2 regions of the Streptomyces sp. NPDC050674 genome follow, and region 1 is predicted to be linked to the other one. Evidence: predicted binding sites of a transcription regulator. Region 1 holds the regulator's gene; the other holds the start of a gene.
What was found. Region 1 encodes HrcA, which represses chaperone genes, less so after heat shock. Its sites were predicted from a motif close to TTNGCACTCNGNNNNNCNGAGTGCNAA; they were not measured.

Region 1 (10,783 bases):
GAACCGCGCCCCGGCCAGCAGGGCGGCGACCTGCTTGGTCGTGGCCGCCTCCGCCACCTCCGGGAAGCGCACCCGGCGTGACTGCTTGCCGGCCTCACGGGCGGTGGCGCGCCACTTGCCCAGCGCCTTCTGCCCGCGTTCGCCCTTCCATTGCGTGATGCAGCGCGACGCCGCCCAGGGCACGATCGCGTCGACGCCGGTCTCGGTCATCGTCTCGACGGCCAGCTCCCCCCGGTCGCCCTTGGGCAGCGCCTGGACGACGGTGAGCCGCGGCTGCTCCGGCGGCTCCTCGTGCACCGCGTCCAGTTGCAGGATCAGCCGGTCCTTGCCCTCGGTGTCGAGCACGACGCAGTCCGCCCAGCGCCCGGCCCCGTCCGTGAGGACGACGTCCTCACCGGCGCGCAGCCGCTTCACCGAGACGGCGTGCCGCCCCTCGGGCCCGTCGAGGACGTACCGTCCGCCACCGCCCGCCTCGACGCGCTCGACCACGAACACCGGCGCGGTCACAGCACGCCACCGCCCGTCAACGCGGCACGGGCGGCGGCCAGTTCACCGGCCAGCACCTCGACCAGCTGCCCGGCGGGGAGCTCCCGCGCCATCCGGTGCCCCTGGCCGGCCCACAGAGCCATGCCCTGCGCGTCACCGGCCTTGGCGGCGGCCTTGCGCAGCGGCGAGGTGAGGTGGTGGATCTCGGGGTAGGCGGCGGGCGCGTACGGGCCGTGCTCGCGCACGAACCGGTTGACGAGGCCACGTGCCGGACGGCCGGAGAACGCCCGGGTCAACTCCGTGCGCACGAACAGGGGGTTGGTCAGCGCCTGCTTGTGCAGGGGGTGCGCGCCCGACTCGTGCGTGGCGAGGAAGGCGGTGCCCAGCTGGGCCGCGCTCGCGCCCGCCGCGAGGACTCCGGCGATCTGGCCGCCGCGCATGATGCCGCCCGCGGCGATGATCGGGATGTTCACGGCCTCGCGCACCTGGGCGATCAGCGACAGCAGTCCCATGCCGGACCCGTCCGTCTCGGGGATGTCCCGGTGGGTGCCCTGGTGACCGCCGGCCTCGACGCCCTGCGCGATCACCGCGTCCGCGCCCGCGCGCTCCACGGCCCGTGCCTCGTCCGGGGTGGTCGCGGCGGCCAGCACGAAACTGCCGGCGCGGTGCAGGGTGTCGACGACCTCACGGCTCGGGACACCGAAGTGGAACGACACCACCGGCACCGGGTTGTCGCGCAGCACCACGAGCTTGGCCTCGAAGCCGTCGTCGCGTCCGCTGTCCGGATCGCCGAGCTCGGTCTCGTACCAGGTGGCCTCGCCGGCCAGCTGGTGGGCGTAGACGTCGACGGCGGCGGGGTCGGGGTACTCGGGCTGCGGCATGAAGACGTTGACGCCGAAGGGCCTGCCGGTGAGGCTCCGGATCTGCTTGATCTCCTGGTACATCCCGTCGGCGGTCTTGTACCCGGCGGCGAGGAAGCCGAGCCCGCCCGCTTCGCACACGGCGGCGGCGAGCTGCGGCACGGAGACGCCGCCCGCCATGGGGGCCTGCACGATCGGGTGGGGGAAGAGATCGGTCAGTGCGGAGGACATGACGGCATGTTGTCACGTCCTCCGCACTACTCCGAACTCGGCCTGCCGACTGGCATAGACCAGAAGCACGCCCGGTCTCAGCGCCCGTTGAAGGCGTCCTTCAACCGCGAGAACAGCCCTTGCTGACCGGGCTGGAACTGCCCCGTGGGCCGTTCCTCGCCGCGGAGCTTGGAAAGCTCGCGCAGCAGGCGTTCCTGCTCGGGGTCGAGCTTGGTCGGGGTCTGGACCTCGACGTGGACGATGAGGTCGCCGCGTCCGCCGCCGCGCAGGTGTGTGACGCCCCGGCCGTGCAGCGGGATCGACTGGCCGGACTGGGTGCCCGGGCGGATGTCGACCTCCTCCATGCCGTCCAGCGTCTCCAGCGGCACCTTGGTGCCGAGGGCCGCCGCCGTCATGGGGAGCGTGACCGTGCAGTGCAGGTCGTCGCCGCGGCGCTGGAACTGCGCGTGGGGCAGTTCATGGATCTCGACGTAGAGGTCACCGGCCGGGCCACCGCCGGGGCCGACCTCGCCCTCGCCGGCGAGCTGGATGCGGGTGCCGTTGTCCACACCGGCCGGGATCTTGACCGTGAGCGTGCGGCGGGACCGGACGCGGCCGTCGCCCGCGCACTCGGGGCACGGGGTGGGCACGACCGTGCCGAAGCCCTGGCACTGGGGGCAGGGGCGCGAGGTCATGACCTGGCCCAGGAAGGACCGGGTGACCTGCGAGACCTCACCGCGGCCGCGGCACATGTCACACGTCTGGGCGGAGGTGCCCGGGGCCGCGCCCTCGCCGTTGCAGGTGTTGCAGACGACGGCCGTGTCGACCTGGATGTCCTTGGTCGTACCGAAGGCGGCATCGTCGAGCTCGATCTCGATGCGGATCATGGCGTCCTGGCCGCGGCGGGTGCGCGAGCGCGGTCCGCGCTGCGACGCCGTGCCGAAGAACGCGTCCATGATGTCCGAGAAGTTCCCGAAGCCGCCGGCTCCGAAGCCGCCCGCGCCGGCGCCGCCGGACTGCGAGAGCGGATCGCCGCCGAGGTCGTAGACCTGCTTCTTCTGCGGGTCCGACAGCACCTCGTAAGCGGCGTTGATCTCCTTGAACCGCTCCTGGGTCTTCGGATCGGGGTTGACGTCCGGGTGCAGCTCGCGGGCGAGCCGCCGGAAGGCCTTCTTGATCTCTTCCTGCGACGCGTCGCGGCGCACGCCGAGTACGGCGTAGTAGTCCGTGGCCACTACGACTCCGCCAGGATCTGTCCGACGTACCGTGCCACTGCGCGTACCGCTCCCATCGTTCCCGGGTAGTCCATGCGGGTCGGTCCGACCACGCCGAGCTTGGCGACTGCCTCGCCGCCCGAACCGTAGCCGACCGACACGACGGACGTGGAGTTGAGTCCTTCGTGGGCGTTCTCGTGACCGATCCGTACGGTCACGCCCGGATCCTTCGCCTCGCCGAGCAGCTTGAGGAGCACGACCTGCTCCTCCAGCGCCTCCAGCACGGGCCGGATCGTGAGGGGGAAGTCATGACCGAAGCGGGTCAGATTGGCGGTGCCGCCGATCATCAGCCGCTCCTCGTTCTCCTCGACGAGCGTCTCCAGGAGTGTGGAGAGCACCGTGGAGACCGTACCCCGGTCCTCGTGCTCGAACGCCTCCGGGAGATCCTCCACCAGACTCGGCACATCCGCGAAACGGCGGTTCGCCACACGGCTGTTGAGGCGCGCGCGCAGATCCGCGAGCGAGGCCTCGCCGAAGGGCGCCGGGCAGTCCACCACCCGCTGCTCGACCCGCCCGGTGTCCGTGATCAGCACGAGCATCACCCGCGCGGGCGCCAGGGAGAGCAACTCCACGTGCCGCACGGTCGAGCGGGTCAGCGACGGGTACTGCACGACGGCGACCTGGCGGGTGAGCTGCGCGAGCAGCCGTACCGTGCGCGCCACGACGTCGTCGAGGTCGACGGCGCCCTCCAGGAAGTTCTGGATCGCGCGCCGCTCGGGCGCGGTCATCGGCTTGACGCCGGCGAGCTTGTCGACGAACAGCCGGTAGCCCTTGTCGGTGGGGATGCGCCCGGCGCTGGTGTGCGGCTGGGCGATGTACCCCTCGTCCTCCAGGGCCGCCATGTCGTTGCGCACGGTCGCCGGGGAGACGCCGAGGTTGTGCCGCTCGGTGAGGGCCTTGGAGCCGACCGGCTCCTCGGTGCCGACGTAGTCCTGGACGATGGCGCGCAGCACCTGGAGCCTGCGTTCACTGAGCATCGCGCACACCTCCAGAAGTCTTCGCCTGCTTGCCCGGCCGGTCCGGCCTGGCACTCTGCGCGTGCGAGTGCCAGCATTCCCCGGCCCAGTGTACGGCGGTGGGGTACTCCCCCGGCAAGGCTGGTCGTGCGGTGCCGTGCCCGGACGGGGCGCACCGCTAGCGTCGCCGCATGACGGTGACTTGGGAAGACCTCGGATGGGAGCGCCTGGCCGCCGGAGTGGGGCGGTGCCGGCTGCCGGTGTGGGACTGCACGGCGGGCCTGGTCGCCGGGGAGGGCGCGGCCCTTCTGATCGACGCGGGGTCGAGTCTCGCGGAGGGCGCGAAGCTGCGCGCCCAGGCGCGATCGCTCACGGGGCAGCATGTGACACATCTCGCGCTGACCCATGCGCACTTCGATCATGTCTTCGGGGCGGCGGCGTTCCCGGACGCGGAGGTGTTCGGGGCGGTGGGCGTGGACGCGGTGCTGACACGGGTGCGGGACCGGGAGGAGCTGCGCGCGGACGCGGTCCGCAACGGGCTGGCGGCGCCCACGGCGGAGGAGGCGTCGCTGCGGCTGGTCCCGCCCGGCCATCCGGTCTCCGGCGAGCGGACGCTCGACCTGGGCGGCGGCCGGCAGGTGCTGCTGGCGAACGTCGGGCCGGGGCACACCGCGCACGACCTGGCGGTGCTGGTGCCCGGTGATCCGGAGGTGGTGTTCTGCGGTGATCTGGTCGAGGAGTCCGGCGAGCCCCAGGCGGGTCCCGACGCGGTGCCGTCGCACTGGCCTGCCGCCCTCGACCGGCTGCTCGGCCTGGGCGGCGAGGACGCGGTGTACGTGCCCGGTCACGGAGCGGTGGTGGACGCGGCGTTCGTGCGGGCCCAACGGGACGCGCTGGCGGCGCGTTTCGGCGTGTCGCGGTGATCGCCGTCCGCCTTCTCCTATCGTCATTCGAATGCGCCAGTACTCCGCCGATCTGACCCCGCCGTGGAAGAAGCCGAAGCCGGTCCCCGAGGTCGCGGCGGAGCCGGGCCTGGTGGTGGAGGAGCCGGGGACGGGCTTCTGCGGGGCGGTGATCCGCTGCGAGGCGGGCACGGTGACGCTGGAGGACCGCTTCGGCAAGCACCGGGTGTTCCCGATGGAGCCGGGCGGCTTCCTGCTGGAGGGCCGGGTGGTGACCCTGGTCCGCCCCGCGCCGGGCGGTCCCGCGCGTCCCACCCGCACGGCCTCCGGTTCGGTCGCCGTCCCCGGCGCCCGCGCCCGCGTGGCCCGCGCCGGCCGCATCTACGTCGAGGGCCGCCACGACGCCGAGCTGGTCGAGAAGGTGTGGGGCGACGACCTGCGCATCGAGGGCGTGGTGGTGGAGTACCTGGAGGGCGTCGACGACCTGCCGTCGATCGTCGAGAGCTTCGCCCCCGGCCCGGACGCCCGCCTCGGCGTCCTGGTGGACCACCTGGTCCCGGGTTCGAAGGAGTGGCGCATCGCCCACGCCGTCACCAGCGACCACGCCCTGGTCGTGGGCCACCCGTACATCGACATCTGGGAGGCGGTGAAGCCGTCGTCCCTGGGCATCGGCTCCTGGCCCCGCGTCCCGCGCGGCCAGGACTGGAAGACGGGCGTGTGCAGGGCGCTGGGCTGGCCGGAGAACACGGGCGCGGCCTGGCAGCGGATCCTGTCGGGGGTCCACTCGTACAAGGACCTGGAGCCGGAGCTGCTGGGCCGGGTCGAGGAACTGATCGACTTCGTCACGGCGCCGTAGCTGCTCTCGGCTGCGGACACGGCGCCACAGCCACACCCAGCTGCGGGCATGCGTGCCGCTGAGGGCGGCACGGGTGGGCGCAGCCCCCACCCCGAGCACCTCAGTCCACGAGGTCTCGTACAACCCCGTCCGCCAGCAACCGCCCCCGCAGTGTGAGCACGGCCCGCCCTTCGTCGTACGGGTCCTTCTCCAAAAGCCCGTCCGACAGCGCACTGCGCGAGGCCGCCAGCCCCTCCTCCCGCAGCAGCGACAACGGCACCCCCTCCCGAAGCCGCAGCTCCAGCAGGATCCGCTCGACCCGCCGGTCCTCCTCCGACAGCACCTCACGCCCGGCCCCCGGCGACCGCCCCGCCGCCAGCGCGGCCGCGTAAGCCCCCGGATGCTTCACGTTCCACCACCGCACCCCGCCCACATGGCTGTGCGCCCCGGGTCCGGCCCCCCACCAGTCGGCCCCCCGCCAGTACAGCTCGTTGTGCAGGCACCGCCCGGCCGGCGAGGTCGCCCAGTTCGACACCTCGTACCACTCGAAGCCCGCGCCCGAGAGCACCTCGTCCGCGATCAGGTACCGGTCGGCGTGCACGTCGTCGTCGGTCATCGGCACCTCGCCGCGCCGGATCCGGCGGGCCAGCTGCGTGCCCTCCTCGACGATCAGCGCGTAGGCACTGACGTGGTCCGGCCCGGCCCCCAGCACCGCGTCCAGCGAGGCCCGCCAGTCGTCGTCGGACTCACCGGGTGTGCCGTAGATCAGGTCGAGGTTGACGTGCTCGAACCCGGCCGCGCGGGCCTCCGCCACACACGCCTCGGGCCGCCCGGGCGTGTGCGTGCGGTCCAGCACCTTCAGCACGTGCTGCCGCGCGCTCTGCATCCCGAAGGAGATCCGGTTGAAGCCCCCTTCGCGCAGCGCCGCGAGATACGCGGGATCGACGGACTCCGGGTTCGCCTCGGTCGTGACCTCCGCGTCGTCCGCGAGTCCGAACTCGTCCCGGACGGCCTTCAGCATCCGGACGAGGTCACCGGCGTCCAGCAGCGTGGGGGTGCCCCCGCCCACGAACACCGTGCGCACCGGTCGCGGATCGTCCCCCAGCACCTTGCGCGCCAGCCGGATCTCGTCGGCCAGCGTCTCGGCGTAGTTGTCGCGGGAGGCCAGCACGCCGCCGGTGCCGCGCAGCTCGGTCGCCGTGTACGTGTTGAAGTCGCAGTAGCCGCAGCGGGTCGCGCAGTACGGGACGTGCAGGTAGAACCCGAGCGGGCGGTCGGCGGCCCCGGCGAGCGCGGAGGCGGGCAGCGCGCCGTCGTCGGGGACGGGCTCGCCGTCGGGGAGTGCGGAAGGCATGCCCTCCATTGTCCAGCACCCGCGCGGTCAGTCCGCCTGGAGCACCAGCAGCGCGAGATCGTCCGCCGGTGGCCGCGCCCCGAACTCGTGCACCAGCCGCTTGATCCGCTCGGCTATCAGCTCGGCGTCCAGCCCGGCGCACCCGGCCAGGGCCGCCGCGAGCCCGTCACCGTCGTCGAACTGGCGGGAGCCCGAGCGGCGCTCGGTGACGCCGTCGGTGACGCACAGCAGGGTGTCGCCGGAGCGCAGCTCGAAGGTGTCGCTGGTGTAGGTGGCGTCCTCGACGACGCCGAGGAGGGTCTGCGGCTGCGCGCACGTGTGGACCTCGCCGCCCGCGCCGAGCAGCAGGGGCAGCGGGTGCCCGGCGGAGGCGACGGTGCAGCGGACACCGCCGTCGAAGGGCACCAGCTCGCCGTAGAGCAGGGACAGGAAGCGCGTCTGGGGGCCGTCGCCGGGCGGGGTCGGCCGGGCTCCCGCGGCCACCAGCGCCCGGGCCGCCGCGTCGGCCGCCTCCGTGGCGTCGTCGAGCAGCAGCTGGTTGAGGCGGTCGAGGACGTCGGCGACCCGGTAGCCCTCGCGGGCCAGCAGCCGCAGCCAGGGCCGGGCCAGGCCGATCACGACGGCCGCCTCGGGCCCCTTGCCCTGGACGTCGCCGACGGCGAAGCACCAGCGGCCGTCGCCGGCCGGGAACAGGTCGTAGAAGTCGCCGCTGGGCCCGCCCTTGTCGTACGGCTCGTAGACCAAGGCGCTGCGCATGCCGGGGATCTCGGCCACGGCGCCGGGCAGCAGGCCGCGCTGGAGCACGGCGCTGATGGTGGCCTGGCGGGCGTACTGGCGGGCGGCGCCGATGGCGAGGGCCACCCGGCGGCCGAGGTCCTCGACGAGGCCGGTGATCTCGTCGAGGAAGCCGGCCGCGCCGGACCTGCCGATGACGAGGGTGCCCAGCGGGCGGCCGCCGGCGACCAGCCGGTAGGCGAGGGCCGCGCCGGGCTCGCCGGGTTCGTCAGCGAGCGCCTCCCCGGGCCACGGGTAGGCGGCGGGCCCGGAACCGCCCTGTTCCCGGCCGCGTTCGAACGGGGCCGCCCCGACCGGGTCCAACGGCTGCGGCGGGTTCTTCTCCAGGGCGCGGCGCAGTTCCTCGATGCGGTTCTCGCTGCCGTGCCAGACCCGGGCGAGCCGCGCTCCGCCCGCGCCCGCCGAGCCACCCCAGCCGCCGCCGGTGGCCTCGTCCTCCAGCCACACGGCGCACCAGTCGGCCAGCCGGGGCACGATCAGCTGTCCGGCGAGGGCCGCGACCAGGTCTTCGTCGAGCTGCCCGGCGAGCAGGTCGGAGGCCTCGGCGAGGAAGGAGAGGGCGCCGCGGCCGAGCCAGGCGCCGTCGGGTCCGTTGCGCCCCTGCCGGTTCTCGTGCCGGTCCCGCCAGTCCCGTAAGTCGTTCCAGTCGCGCAGGTCGCGGGGCTCGCGCAGGTCGGGCCACTCGCGGGCCTCGCCGCCTTCCCGTGAGTCCCACGTCTCCCCTCCCTCACCGGTGTCCCAGAGGTCTCCCCCGGCACGCCAGGCGCGGACGGTGTCCCCCGCCTCGTCGCCCGGGCGGGGTTCGGGCGCGAGGATCTCCGCCATGCGCAGGCCCCGCGCCAGCGCGTGCTCCCCGGCGTACGCCTCGATCTGCTCGCCCGCGGCGCAGCCTCCGGCGGGCAGCCGGGCCCACACGGTCTTCCGTCCCGTGCGGTAGGTGATGCCCCACGCCTCGCAGAGCGCGCCGACCAGCCGCAGGCCGCGCCCGTACTCCGGCGGGTCGTGCGGCGTCTCCGGTTCGCTGCCGCGCGGGGCGCGTGAGGGGTGGTGGTCGGAGACCTCGACGACGACCGCGGCCGTGTCCGGGGTGTCGCCCTCCAGCCGGCACTCCATCTCGACGTCGGTGCCGGCGTGCACGACGGCGTTGGTGACCAGTTCGCTCACCACGAGCGTGGCGTCGTCGGCGATGCGGCCGGTGAGGAACGCGGCGCCGGGCAGGCCGAGCCCGGTCCACTCGGCGAGCGCCGCGCGCACCAGGGCGCGGGCGGCGCCCGGCGCGAGAGAGCTGCCGGGCAGGGTCGCGTGCGCCCGCGCACGCTCCTGCGTGAGCGCTCCCTGAGCCGTTTCGGGCGCCGCGTGAGCAGGCGCGCAGGGATCGGGGGCGAACGCCCCGGCGGACGGTGTGGGCACCTCCGCGGGCGGCGCCGGCTCCTCGGAAACGGGCCCCTCTTGGACCGGCACGGGTGTCACTCCGGCGTGCGCAGGCGCTTCTGAGGCACGGGAGGCGGTCTCCCGTTGCGTCGGAATGGCCCCCATGGACAGCTCCCCGGGCAGTTCGTACGAATACGCCACAGTCGATGCCGACAGAGTGACAGACTGACCGCGCCCATAAGCGCCGAGTTACCGAAGTGGGCCGCCATGAGTGAGAACAGTGCTACTCCTGTGGTCGAAGACCGGTACGGAGACGGTCAGATTCGTGCATCCGATCTGCGTCCCCTGCTCGCCGCCATGACAGCGGCACGCGACGGCGATTTCACCAAGGTGCCGGAATCCGGCCACGGGCTGGTGGCCGAACTCACCGCCATCCACAACCAGATCATGGACCGCAGCGTCCACTTCACCTCCGAGGTGCGGCGCGTCAGACGGGAGCTGGTGCGGCACGGCCGGCTCGACGAGCGGCTCTCGGCCAGCCCGGGCCAGGGCCTGTGGACGTCCCGGGTCGACGACGTGAACCAGCTGCTCGACGCCCTGGTCGCCCCGGCGGCGAACGCCACGCGGGTGCTGGACGCGGTGGCCGGCGGGGATCTCACCCAGCGGGTGGACCTGCACGACGGCACCCGCCAGTTGCGCGGTGACCTGCGGCGTCTGGGCCTGGCCGTGAACAAGATGGTGGACCAGCTCTCCCTGTTCACGGGCGAGGTGACGCGGGTCGCGCGTGAGGTGGGCACCGAGGGCCGGCTCGGCGGCCGGGCCAAGGTGCAGGGCCTGTCGGGCAGTTGGCGGGACGTGACGGAGGCCGTCAACACGATGGCGTCCCGGCTGACGGCCCAGGTCCGGGACATCGCGGCGGTGACGACGGCGGTGGCCCGCGGCGACCTGACCCGCACGGTCACGGTGGAGGCGACCGGCGAGCTGCTGGAGCTGAAGCTGACCGTCAACACCATGGTCGACCAACTGTCCGCCTTCGCCGACGAGGTCACCCGCGTCGCCCGCGAGGTCGGCACCGAGGGCCGGTTGGGCGGCCGGGCCCAGGTCCGGGGGGTCTCCGGCGTCTGGAAGGACCTCACCGACAACGTCAACTTCATGGCGTCGAACCTGACCTCGCAGGTCCGCAACATCGCCCAGGTCACCACGGCCGTGGCCAACGGCGACCTGTCGCAGAAGATCACGGTCGACGCGCAGGGCGAGATCCTGGAGCTGAAGTCGACCATCAACACGATGGTGGACCAGCTGTCCGCCTTCGCCGACGAGGTGACCAGGGTCGCCCGCGAGGTCGGCACCGAGGGCAACCTCGGCGGCCGGGCTCAGGTCCGGGGCGTCTCGGGGGTCTGGAAGGACCTCACCGACAACGTCAACTTCATGGCCGACAACCTCACTTCCCAGGTCCGCAACATCGCCCTGGTCTCCACCGCCGTCGCCCAGGGCGACCTCGGCAAGAAGATCACGGTGGAGGCCAAGGGCGAGATCCTGGAGCTGAAGTCCACGATCAACACGATGGTGGACCAGCTGTCCGCCTTCGCCGACGAGGTCACCCGCGTCGCCCGCGAGGTCGGCACCGAGGGCAACCTCGGCGGCCAGGCCCAGGTGCGCGGCGTCTCCGGCGTCTGGAAGGACCTCACCGACAACGTCAACTTCATGGCGCTGAACCTGACCTCCCAGGTCCGCAACATC
Region 2 (10,783 bases), on a different contig from region 1:
GTCAGCGTCTACTCCTGGAACGACGTCGACCGCAAGGTCAGGGAGATGGTCGCCGCCGGTGACCCGCCGGACATGGCGCAGATCGGCGCGTACGCGGACTACGCCGCTCAGGACCAGCTCTACAAGGCCGACGACCTGCTCTCCATACGCGCGCAGGCCGACTTCAACGGGCAGCTGGCCTCCGCGGGCCAGGTGAAGGGCGTGCAGTACGGCATGCCGTTCGCCGCCTCCACGCGGGTCCTCTTCTACAACAAGACCCTCTTCGCCAAGGCCGGCATCACCCCGCCCGAGTCCTGGGACGACCTGGCCGAGGACGCCGAGGCGCTCAAGGCCAAGGGCGTGAAGTACCCCTACGCGCTGCCCCTGGGCCCCGAGGAGGCACAGGCCGAGACGATGCAGTGGATGCTCAGCGGCGGGGGCGGCTACACCGACGGCGTCGACAGCTACGGCATCGACTCCGCGGAGAACATCGACACCTTCTCCTGGCTGAAGAACGACCTGGTCGGCAAGGACCTGACCGGGCCGGTCGCGCCCGGCGGGCTGAACCGGGCCGCGGCGTTCGCCGCCTTCGCCAGGGGCGAGGTCGGCATGCTCAACGGCCATCCCTCGCTGATGAAGACGGCCGAGAAGAACGGCGTGGAATTCGGGATGGTGCCCACGCCCGGCAAGGACGGCCCGAGCCGGTCCACCCTCGGCGTCTCCGACTGGATGACGGCGTTCCGCAAGAACGGGCACCGCGACCAGGTGGGCGAGTTCCTCGACTTCGTCTACAGCGAGAAGAACGTGCTGGCCTTCTCCCGCGAGTACGACCTGCTGCCGGTCACCACCTCCGCCTCCACCACCATGGCCTCCTCGGACGAGGACAAGCACCTCAGGCCGTTCCTGGAGGAACTGCCGGCCTCCGAGCTCTACCCGGTCGGCAAGACGTCCTGGGCCGACGTCAGCGCCCAGGTCAAGCAGCAGATCGGCAAGGCCGTCACGTCCGGCGGCAGCCCCTCGGGCGTCCTGGGCCACCTCCAGGCGGCGGCGGTGCGGGCCGAGAGCGCGGAGTAGCCCCGCTGTCGGTGGCAGGCGTTACGGTGCCGTGCATGGACGAGGACACGGGTGAGCGGGAGCTCGGGCGCAGGGAGCGGGACATCCTCGCGCTCGAACGCCGCGGTTTCTCCGGCCCGGGTGTGAAGGAGCGGGCCATACGGGAGGAGCTGGGGCTCGCCCCCGTGCGCTACTACCAGCTTCTCAATGCCCTGCTGGACGACGCTCGGGCGTTGGCGCATGATCCGGTGACGGTGAACCGGCTGCGGCGGGTTCGGGAGCGGCGTCGGTCCGAGCGGTGAGGGGCGGGGGCTTCGGGCCGTCGTGTGGGTGCGGGTGCGTCGTGGTTGTTCGCCCAGTTCCCCGCACCCCTGGGGGCGTTGCCCCTCAGCCGATCGAACGCGCCAGCGCGGCCAGCAGCTCCACGACACCCTCCGGGCCGTCCACCACCACGTCCGCCCGTTCCCTGAGTTCGGTCACCTCGTCGCTGCCGCTGCACACCAGCAGGCCCGGGGTGCCGTCCACGCGCAGGGTGTCCACGGCGGCGTAGGCGGGCAGGTCGCCCAGGTCGTCACCGCCGTAGAGGACGGAGCCGGCGCCGATCTCGCGGGCGAACGCGCTCAGGGCGACGCCCTTGTCCACGCCGGGCGGGCGCAGTTCCAGGACCAGGCGGCCGGGCTCGACGATCAGTCCGTGCCGGGCCGCCAGGTCGGTCAGCGGCGCGCGCAGGGCGTCGAAGGCGGCCTGCGGGTCGGCGGCCCGGCGGGTGTGCACGGCCACGGCCCGGCCCTTGTCCTCGACCCAGGTCCCGCTGCCTTCCAGCAGCCCGGGCAGCTCGACGCGGACGGCGTCGACGCCGGGGTGCGGGCCGGGCGCGGTCACCTCGCCGCTGCGGGCGTCCCACCGCTCGGCGCCGTAATGCCCGAGGATCACGAGGTGCTCCAGGCCCGGCACGTCCGCGAAGCCGCCGTTGCGCACCGCGACCTCGGCGGGCCGGCCGGTGATCACGGCGATGGCGGCGACCTTCGGGGCGAGCGCCGCCAGCGCGCCCAGCGCCCGTGGATGGGCCCGGGCCAGCTCGGGATCGGCCACGATCGGCGCGAGCGTCCCGTCGAAGTCCAGGGCGATCAGCGCCTTGCCGGGATCGGCGAGCAGGGCGGCGAGGCCGTCCCGCCCGGCTGCCGTGACCGGCGTGGGCAACGCGTTCGCGCTCATCGCCGCTCAGCCCCTCAACGCGTCGAGCTGGTCCAGGAACCACTGCGCCGGTGGCAGTGCCGTCGCCGCCGCGGCCAGGCGCTTGCCGCGTTCGGCGCGTTCGTCCGGGCGCATCGACAGCGCCTCGTGCAGGGCCGCCGCCGTGCCCGTCACGTCGTAGGGGTTCACCGTGATCGCGTCCTCGCCGAGCTCCTCGTGCGCCCCGGCCTCCCGGGACAGCACCAGCGCGCAGCCCGCGTCGGAGACCACCGGGACCTCCTTGGCGACCAGGTTCATGCCGTCGCGGATGGGGTTGACGAGGGCCACGTCCGCCAGGCGGTAGGCGGCCAGCGAGCGGGCGAAGTCGTCCTTGACGTGCAGCACGACCGGAGTCCAGCCCGGCGTCCCGTACTCGGCGTTGATCTCGTCGGCCAGCCGCCGCACCTCGGCCGTGTAGTCCCGGTACACCGCCAGGTCCTGCCGCGAGGGGTAGGCGAAGGCGACGTGCGCGACGCGCTCGCGCCACTCGGGGTGGTCCGCCAGCAGCTGCCGGTACGCCAGCAGCCCGCGCACGATGTTCTTCGACAGCTCGGTGCGGTCGACCCGGACGATGGCACGGCGGCCCTCGCCGATCTCCTGCCGCAGCGCGGACATCCGCTCCTCGACGTCCGGTTCGTGGGACCGGGCGCGCAGGAAGTCGGCGTCGGCGCCCAGCCCGTGCACTCCGACCCGGGTGCCGCCGAGCCCTCCCGCGAACCGCTCGGCGCACGCGGTGAACGCCTCCGCCCAGCGCTCGGTGAGGAAGCCCAGCCGGTCCGCGCCCAGCATGCCGCGCAGCACCTGCCCGGCCACGTCGTCCGGCAGCATCCGGAAGTACTCCGGCGGCGCCCACGGCGTGTGCGAGAAGTGCCCGATGCGCAGGTCCGGCCGCAGCTCGCGGAGCATGCCCGGCACCAGCGTCAGGTGGTAGTCCTGCACCACGACCGCCGCGCCCCGCGCCGCCTCCTCGGCCAGCGCCTCGGCGAAGGCCCGGTTGTACGTCTCGTAGGACGCCCACTGCCGCCGGAACTCCGCGTCGAAGACCGGCTCCAGGGGGGTCTGGTAGAGCATGTGGTGCACGAACCACAGGACCGAGTTGGCGATGCCGTTGTACGCGTCGGCGTGCACGTCGGCCGGGATGTCCAGCATCCGCACGCCGTCCTCCCCGACCCCGCGCCGCACCGCCTCGCGGTCGCCGTCGGACAGCGCCGAGCACACCCACAGCGCGTCCGCGTCCGAGCCGATCGCGGAGAGCCCGGAGACCAGTCCGCCGCCGCCCCGTTTGGCGTCCAGCGAACCGTCCTCACCCACCGTGTACGAGACGGGACCCCGGTTGGAGGCCACCAGCACCTGCGCAGCACCGTACGTTGAAGCCATAGACCTCAACCTAGCCCGGCCCGGAAACGCTCAAACGTACGGATCTTCCGGGCCCGGCCGAAAACGGCCCGGTCAGGCCGCACTGCGCGCCCGGTACTCGGCGATCTCCACCATGGGCGGACGCTCCTCGGTGTCCACGGAGTAGGTGCGCGGCGCGAAGCCGTCCCGGCTCCGCTCGAACTGCGTCAGGGACGGCCGGATCAGATGCCCGCGGGCCAGCCGCAGCTGGGCCGTGCGGTAGATCGCGGCGGCCATCCGGCCCAGCGCCTGCCCGTCCTGGTGCCGGTGCTTGCGCACCCCCACGTCCACCTGGGCGAGGGCGTCCAGGCCCGCCAGGTGCAGGGCGTCGACCAGCATGCCCAGCTCCACGCCGTAGCCGACGGGGAAGGGCAGCTGCTCCAGCAGGGAGCGGCGGGCCGCGTACTCGCCGCCGAGCGGCTGCACGAAGCCGGCCAGCTGCGGCCAGTGCATGTTGAGCAACGGGCGCGCCATCAGCTCGGTGACCCGGCCGCCCTGCCCGGAGGCGCCGTCCAGCGGACGGTCGTACATGGCCTTCACCAGGGCCACGTCCGGCTCGGTGAGCAGCGGGCCGACGATCCCGGAGACGAAGTCGGACGAGAAGTCCCTCAGGTCCGCGTCGACGAAGCAGACGACGTCCCCGCGGGTGACCAGCAGCGAGCGCCACAGCACCTCGCCCTTGCCGGGCACGGCGGGCAGGCGCGGGAGTATCGCGTCCCGGTGCACCACCCGCGCGCCCGCGGCGGCGGCCACCTCGGACGTGCGGTCGGTGGAGCCCGAGTCGACGACCACCAGCTCGTCGACGAGCGGGACCTGCCGCATCAGGTCATGGCGGATGACGGCGACGATGTCACCGACCGTCGCCTCCTCGTTGAGCGCGGGCAGCACCACGCTGACCGTCTGGCCCGTGCGCTGCTTGGCGGCCAGGATCTGGTGGAGCGGACGATCGTTCGCGGACCAGGAACGGGTGCTCAGCCAGCGCTCGACTTCTTCCAGCACCGTGGCGGCTCCTCTGCGTACTCTCGGCGGGACGGGTTGTGATCCATCTCGCGGTTCGGACGGCTATCTCAACTGTCCTGGTCGTCGGTTACAGTCTTGAACAACGCGGATGACCATCGCATGTCCGGGGGTCACCCGCCGCCTACAACCACATACAGCTCATCCAGAGGGGCAGAGGGAAACGGCCCGATGAAGCCCCGGCAACCCTCCAGTCGGTACTCGTAGGTCACTGTCGACCGCGTCGCGAGGCTCCCGGCTAGGGAAGGTGCCAAATCCGTCTCACGGCGAAACGCGTCGTGAGGAAGATGAGGAAGGGCCTCGCCTCACATGGCTGTGCAGACTGTTGCAAGCACCACTGACTCCACCGTAGACCTCGGTCCCGCCGCCGCGCTGAGCTGCCGCGAGTGCGGTCACCGCGTGCCCCTCGGCCCGGTCTTCGCCTGCGAGGAGTGTTTCGGCCCGCTGGAGATCGCCTACGACTTCTCGGCCTACGACACCGAAGAGCTCCGCAAGCGCATCGAAGCGGGTCCCGCGAACATCTGGCGCTACGCCCCGCTGCTGCCGGTCCCGGCCGACGTGGCGGACAAGCCGAACATCAACCCGGGCTGGACCAAGCTCGTCAAGGCCGACAACCTCGCCCGCGCGCTGGGCGTCGACGCCGGCAAGCTCTTCGTCAAGGACGACTCCGGCAACCCGACGCACTCCTTCAAGGACCGGGTCGTCGCCCAGGCCCTGGAGGCCGCCCGCGCCTTCGGCTTCACCACCCTCTCCTGCTCCTCCACCGGCAACCTCGCCGGTGCGGTGGGCGCCGCCGCGGCCCGCGCCGGCTTCCGCTCCTGCGTGTTCATCCCGCACGACCTGGAGCAGGGCAAGGTCGTCATGGCGGCGGTCTACGGCGGCGAGCTCGTGGGCATCGAGGGCAACTACGACGACGTGAACCGCTTCTGCTCCGAGCTGATCGGCGACCCGGCCGGCGAGGGCTGGGGCTTCGTCAACGTCAACCTGCGGCCGTACTACGCCGAGGGCTCCAAGACGCTGGCGTACGAGATCTGCGAGCAGCTCGGCTGGCAGCTGCCGGACCAGCTCGTGGTGCCGATCGCCTCCGGCTCGCAGCTGACGAAGATCGACAAGGGGCTCCAGGAGCTGATCAAGCTCGGTCTGGTCGAGGACAAGCCGTACAAGATCTTCGGCGCGCAGGCGCTCGGCTGTTCGCCGGTGTCCACGGCGTTCAAGGCCGGGCACGACGTGGTGCGCCCGCAGAAGCCGGACACCATCGCCAAGTCCCTGGCCATCGGCAATCCGGCGGACGGGCCCTACGTGCTGGACATCGCGCGGCGGACCGGTGGTGCGGTGGAGGACGTGGACGACGAGCAGGTCGTCGAGGCGATCAAGCTGCTCGCGCGGACCGAGGGGATCTTCGCGGAGACCGCCGGTGGGGTGACGGTGGGTGTCACCAAGAAGCTGATCGAGAGCGGGCTGCTGGATCCGTCGAAGACGACGGTGGTGCTCAACACCGGGGACGGTCTCAAGACGCTGGACGCGGTGGCGGGGACGGGGCTGACCGCGACCATTCGTCCCAGCCTGGAGTCGTTCCGGGAAGCGGGCCTCGTCTGACCGTCGTTCGCTGCGGGCCGGTGGGGGCCGGTCGCGCCCACGCGGCGGAGCCGCAGATCGAGACAGCCCCGCGCCCCTGAGGGCGCGCCCCAGCCGTAGCTCACAAAGAACCGGAGGACATGTCCGATGAGCGTCACCGTCCGCATCCCCACCATCCTGCGTACCTACACCGGCGGGCAGGCCGAGGTCGCCGCCGAGGGGGCGAACCTCGGTGAGGTCATCGCCGATCTGGAGAAGAACCACACCGGGATCGCCGCCCGCGTGCTGGACGACCAGGGCAAGCTGCGCCGGTTCGTCAACGTCTACGTGAACGACGACGACGTGCGGTTCGAGCAGGGGCTGGAGACGGCCACGCCCGACGGTGCCGGAGTGTCGATCATTCCCGCCGTCGCCGGCGGCTGAACCGGTCGGACGGCCCGATTATTACCTTCGGTAACGGCCGTCACCCAGAGTTCATCGAATTGCCCCTTCCGTGAGAGAAGCGGAAGGGGCAATTCTGTGTGGTTGAGCGGGGTACAGTTGGGGAACGCGATCCCGATCCCTTGATCGGAATCCTGAATTCCTGCCGCGAGCCCGACAAGATGTAGCCAAAGTGTGCGCGTCTTTCGCGGCTTTTGTTCTTTTTGTGTGGCCCGACTTGACCCGAATTCGGGCGAATTCTCCCTACATTCCGGATCCTGCGCGTCCGGAATTCTCGTCCGATTGACCTGTTGCAGACGGCAGTTGGACAGATACATTCAGCCGCGGTCGACGCGTTCCGGCGCACGCCCCCAACCGTGGGGGGTGAGGTCTGACCCGGATCCGCGAAGTGTGGATCTGTGCAAGGGCCAGTAATAGGGGAGTTAGGCATGGCTCAGGGCACCGTCAAGTGGTTCAACGCGGAGAAGGGGTACGGCTTCATCGCGGTCGACGGTGGTGCGGATGTTTTCGTCCACTACAGCGCGATTCAGATGGACGGCTACCGCACCCTTGAAGAGGGCCAGCGGGTCGAGTTCGAGATCTCGCAGGGTCAGAAGGGACCGCAGGCCGACATGGTTCGCGTCTCTGCCTGAACGCGCACCACGACCACCGCTCAAGCGACCGGTCTTCTCAGAAGGGCCCGTACCCCCCGGGGTGCGGGCCCTTCGGCCTGTTCGCACGCCCTGTCGGTCCCTGTTCGCGGGTGGCTGACGCCCCGGCCCAGTCCCCGGGAGGCGCTTGCACTCGCAGGGGTCGAGTGCTAATCATTGCGTTAGCACTCTGAAGGTGAGAGTGACAACGTAAGGACCGGGTCGGTGAGGCCCACGGACCGGATGGGGCAAGGAACCAACCGGTCGGGGCCGTCCGTCGCGGGCGCGGGCGCGGTCCGAAGTAATCACCCCCAGTCCTGGAGGGACCACTTCACATGGCCAAGATCATCGCGTTCGACGAGGAGGCGCGGCGCGGCCTCGAGCGCGGCATGAACCAGCTCGCGGACGCCGTCAAGGTGACGCTCGGCCCCAAGGGCCGCAACGTCGTCCTCGAGAAGAAGTGGGGCGCGCCCACGATCACCAACGATGGTGTCTCCATCGCCAAGGAGATCGAGCTCGAGGACCCGTACGAGAAGATCGGCGCCGAGCTGGTCAAGGAAGTCGCCAAGAAGACGGACGACGTCGCCGGTGACGGTACGACCACCGCGACCGTGCTCGCCCAGGCCCTGGTCAAGGAGGGTCTGCGCAACGTAGCCGCCGGCGCCAACCCGATGGCCCTCAAGCGGGGCATCGAGCGTGCCGTCGAGGCCGTCTCCGCCGCCCTGCTGGAGCAGGCGAAGGACGTCGAGACCAAGGAGCAGATCGCCTCCACGGCCTCCATCTCCGCCGCCGACACCCAGATCGGCGAGCTCATCGCCGAGGCGATGGACAAGGTCGGCAAGGAAGGCGTCATCACCGTCGAGGAGTCCCAGACCTTCGGTCTTGAGCTGGAGCTCACCGAGGGTATGCGCTTCGACAAGGGCTACATCTCGGCGTACTTCGCCACCGACATGGAGCGTATGGAGGCCGTCCTCGACGACCCGTACATCCTGATCGCGAACTCCAAGATCTCCAACGTCAAGGACCTGCTCCCGCTCCTGGAGAAGGTCATGCAGTCGGGCAAGCCGCTGCTGATCATCGCCGAGGACGTCGAGGGCGAGGCTCTGTCGACGCTGGTCGTCAACAAGATCCGCGGCACCTTCAAGTCCGTCGCCGTCAAGGCCCCGGGCTTCGGCGACCGCCGCAAGGCCATGCTGCAGGACATCGGCATCCTCACCGGCGGCGAGGTGATCTCCGAGGAGGTCGGCCTCAAGCTGGAGAACGCCACGATCGACCTCCTGGGCAAGGCCCGCAAGGTCGTCATCACCAAGGACGAGACCACCATCGTCGACGGTGCCGGCTCCGCCGACCAGGTCCAGGGTCGCGTGAACCAGATCCGCGCCGAGATCGAGAACAGCGACTCGGACTACGACCGCGAGAAGCTCCAGGAGCGCCTGGCGAAGCTCGCCGGCGGTGTCGCGGTCATCAAGGCCGGTGCCGCCACCGAGGTGGAGCTCAAGGAGCGCAAGCACCGCATCGAGGACGCCGTGCGCAACGCCAAGGCGGCCGTCGAGGAGGGCATCGTCGCCGGTGGTGGCGTGGCCCTGCTCCAGGCCTCCTCGGTCTTCGAGAAGCTGGACCTCGAGGGTGACGAGCAGACCGGCGCCAACGCCGTGAAGCTGGCCCTGGAGGCCCCGCTCAAGCAGATCGCCGTCAACGGTGGCCTCGAGGGTGGCGTCATCGTCGAGAAGGTGCGCAACCTGCCCGTCGGTCACGGCCTGAACGCCGCGACCGGTGAGTACGTCGACATGATCGCCGAGGGCATCATCGACCCGGCGAAGGTGACGCGCTCCGCGCTCCAGAACGCCGCGTCGATCGCCGCGCTGTTCCTCACCACCGAGGCCGTCATCGCCGACAAGCCGGAGAAGGCCGCCGCGCCGGCCGGCGGCGGCATGCCGGGCGGTGACATGGACTTCTGATCGACCTGAAGGTTGATCAACGTCCTGACGAGGGCGGTACTCCCTGTTCCGACAGGGGGTGCCGCCCTCGGGCGTGTCCGGGGTGCGGCCCCTGTGGCGTGTCCGGGATGCGGCCGGTGATGTGACCGGGGTCATGCCGGGGGCGGGATGGCCGCGCGGCGCGGGGTGGTTGACGCCTGTGTCCTATGCGTATGCACATACCGTCCGGTACCCCCAAGGGAGCCCCACGTGACCGTCGCCGCCTCCGCTTCCCGCGCCGCCGCCATCCTGTCCCGGCCCGTATCGCTGGGCGGTCTGACCGTCCCGAACCGGATCGCGATGGCGCCGATGACCCGCATGTTCTCCCCGGGCGGCGTGCCCGGCGAGGACGTCGTCTCGTACTACGCGCGCCGCGCCGCCGCCGGGGTCGGCCTGATCGTCACCGAGGGCACCTACGTCGGCCACGAGTCGGCCGGGCAGAGCGACCGTGTGCCGCGGTTCCACGGCGAGGAGCAGCTCGCGGGCTGGGCGAAGGTCGCCGACGCGGTGCACGCCGCCGGCGGCACGATCGTGCCGCAGCTGTGGCACATCGGCATGGTCCGCAACCAGGGCGAGCCGCCCGTCGCCGACGCCCCCGCCGTCGGCCCCTCCGGCCTGCGCATCGGTGCGACGGAGCCCACCGGCAAGGCCATGACGCAGGCCGACATCGACGCCGTCATCGGCGCGTTCGCCGAGGCCGCGGCCGCGGCCGAGCGCATCGGCTTCGACGGTGTGGAGATCCACGGCGCCCACGGCTACCTGCTGGACCAGTTCCTCTGGGAGGGCACCAACCGCCGCACCGACGCCTACGGCGGCGACCGGGTCGCCCGCGCCAAGTTCTCGGAGGAGATCGTCGCGGCCGTCCGCGAGGCCGTCTCCGCCGACTTCCCCATCATCTTCCGCTACTCCCAGTGGAAGCAGGAGGCCTACGACGCCCGCCTCGCCGAGACCCCCGAGGAGCTGGAGTCCATCCTGACCCCGCTCGCGGCGGCCGGTGTCGACGCCTTCCACGCCTCCACCCGCCGCTACTGGGCCCCCGAGTTCGACGACTCGGACCTCAACCTGGCCGGCTGGACCAAGAAGCTCACCGGCAAGCCCGCCATCACCGTCGGCTCGGTCGGCCTCACCGGCGACTTCATCAAGGCCTTCCAGGGCGAGGGCGCCGAAGTGGGCGACCTCGACAACCTCCTGGACCGCTTCGAGCGCGACGAGTTCGACATGGTCGCCGTCGGCCGCGCCCTGCTCCAGGACCCCGAGTGGGCCCGCAAGGTGCTCGACGGCCGCTTCGAGGACCTGGCGCCGTACGACCCGGCGGCGCTGAAGACCCTCAGCTGACCCGCCTCCTCACGGGGTGCCTGGATCTGCTTGCGCCGGTCGAGGAGACTGACCGGACGCTTGTTCGCCAGCCCCCGTGAGGAGATTCCCAGATGACGACGACCGACTCCCGCCCCTCGGCGGACGGCCCGTCCGAGCAGCCCGGCCCGG

Region 2: the regulator HrcA is predicted to act here: its motif matches at 7,505-7,531, upstream of groL (chaperonin GroEL).

Annotation. Positions count from the first base shown of each region.
Region 1 is NZ_JBFAIG010000006.1:120,994-131,776, forward strand. It holds gene AB0I06_RS12610 (16S rRNA (uracil(1498)-N(3))-methyltransferase) at 1-507, opposite strand, end outside; gene AB0I06_RS12615 (nitronate monooxygenase) at 504-1,577, opposite strand; gene dnaJ (molecular chaperone DnaJ) at 1,655-2,791, opposite strand; gene hrcA (heat-inducible transcriptional repressor HrcA) at 2,791-3,807, opposite strand; gene AB0I06_RS12630 (MBL fold metallo-hydrolase) at 3,978-4,709, shown strand; gene AB0I06_RS12635 (DUF3097 domain-containing protein) at 4,741-5,544, shown strand; gene hemW (radical SAM family heme chaperone HemW) at 5,645-6,877, opposite strand; gene AB0I06_RS12645 (SpoIIE family protein phosphatase) at 6,905-9,208, opposite strand; gene AB0I06_RS12650 (HAMP domain-containing protein) at 9,311-10,783, shown strand, end outside.
Region 2 is NZ_JBFAIG010000010.1:116,870-127,652, reverse strand. It holds gene AB0I06_RS18445 (extracellular solute-binding protein) at 1-1,053, shown strand, start outside; gene AB0I06_RS18440 (DUF3263 domain-containing protein) at 1,089-1,334, shown strand; gene otsB (trehalose-phosphatase) at 1,420-2,247, opposite strand; gene AB0I06_RS18430 (trehalose-6-phosphate synthase) at 2,254-3,642, opposite strand; gene AB0I06_RS18425 (glucosyl-3-phosphoglycerate synthase) at 3,715-4,659, opposite strand; SAM riboswitch class I at 4,816-4,971, shown strand; gene thrC (threonine synthase) at 4,987-6,273, shown strand; gene AB0I06_RS18415 (MoaD/ThiS family protein) at 6,400-6,675, shown strand; gene AB0I06_RS18410 (cold-shock protein) at 7,122-7,325, shown strand; gene groL (chaperonin GroEL) at 7,658-9,280, shown strand; gene AB0I06_RS18400 (NADH:flavin oxidoreductase) at 9,509-10,633, shown strand; gene AB0I06_RS18395 (carboxylesterase family protein) at 10,726-10,783, shown strand, end outside.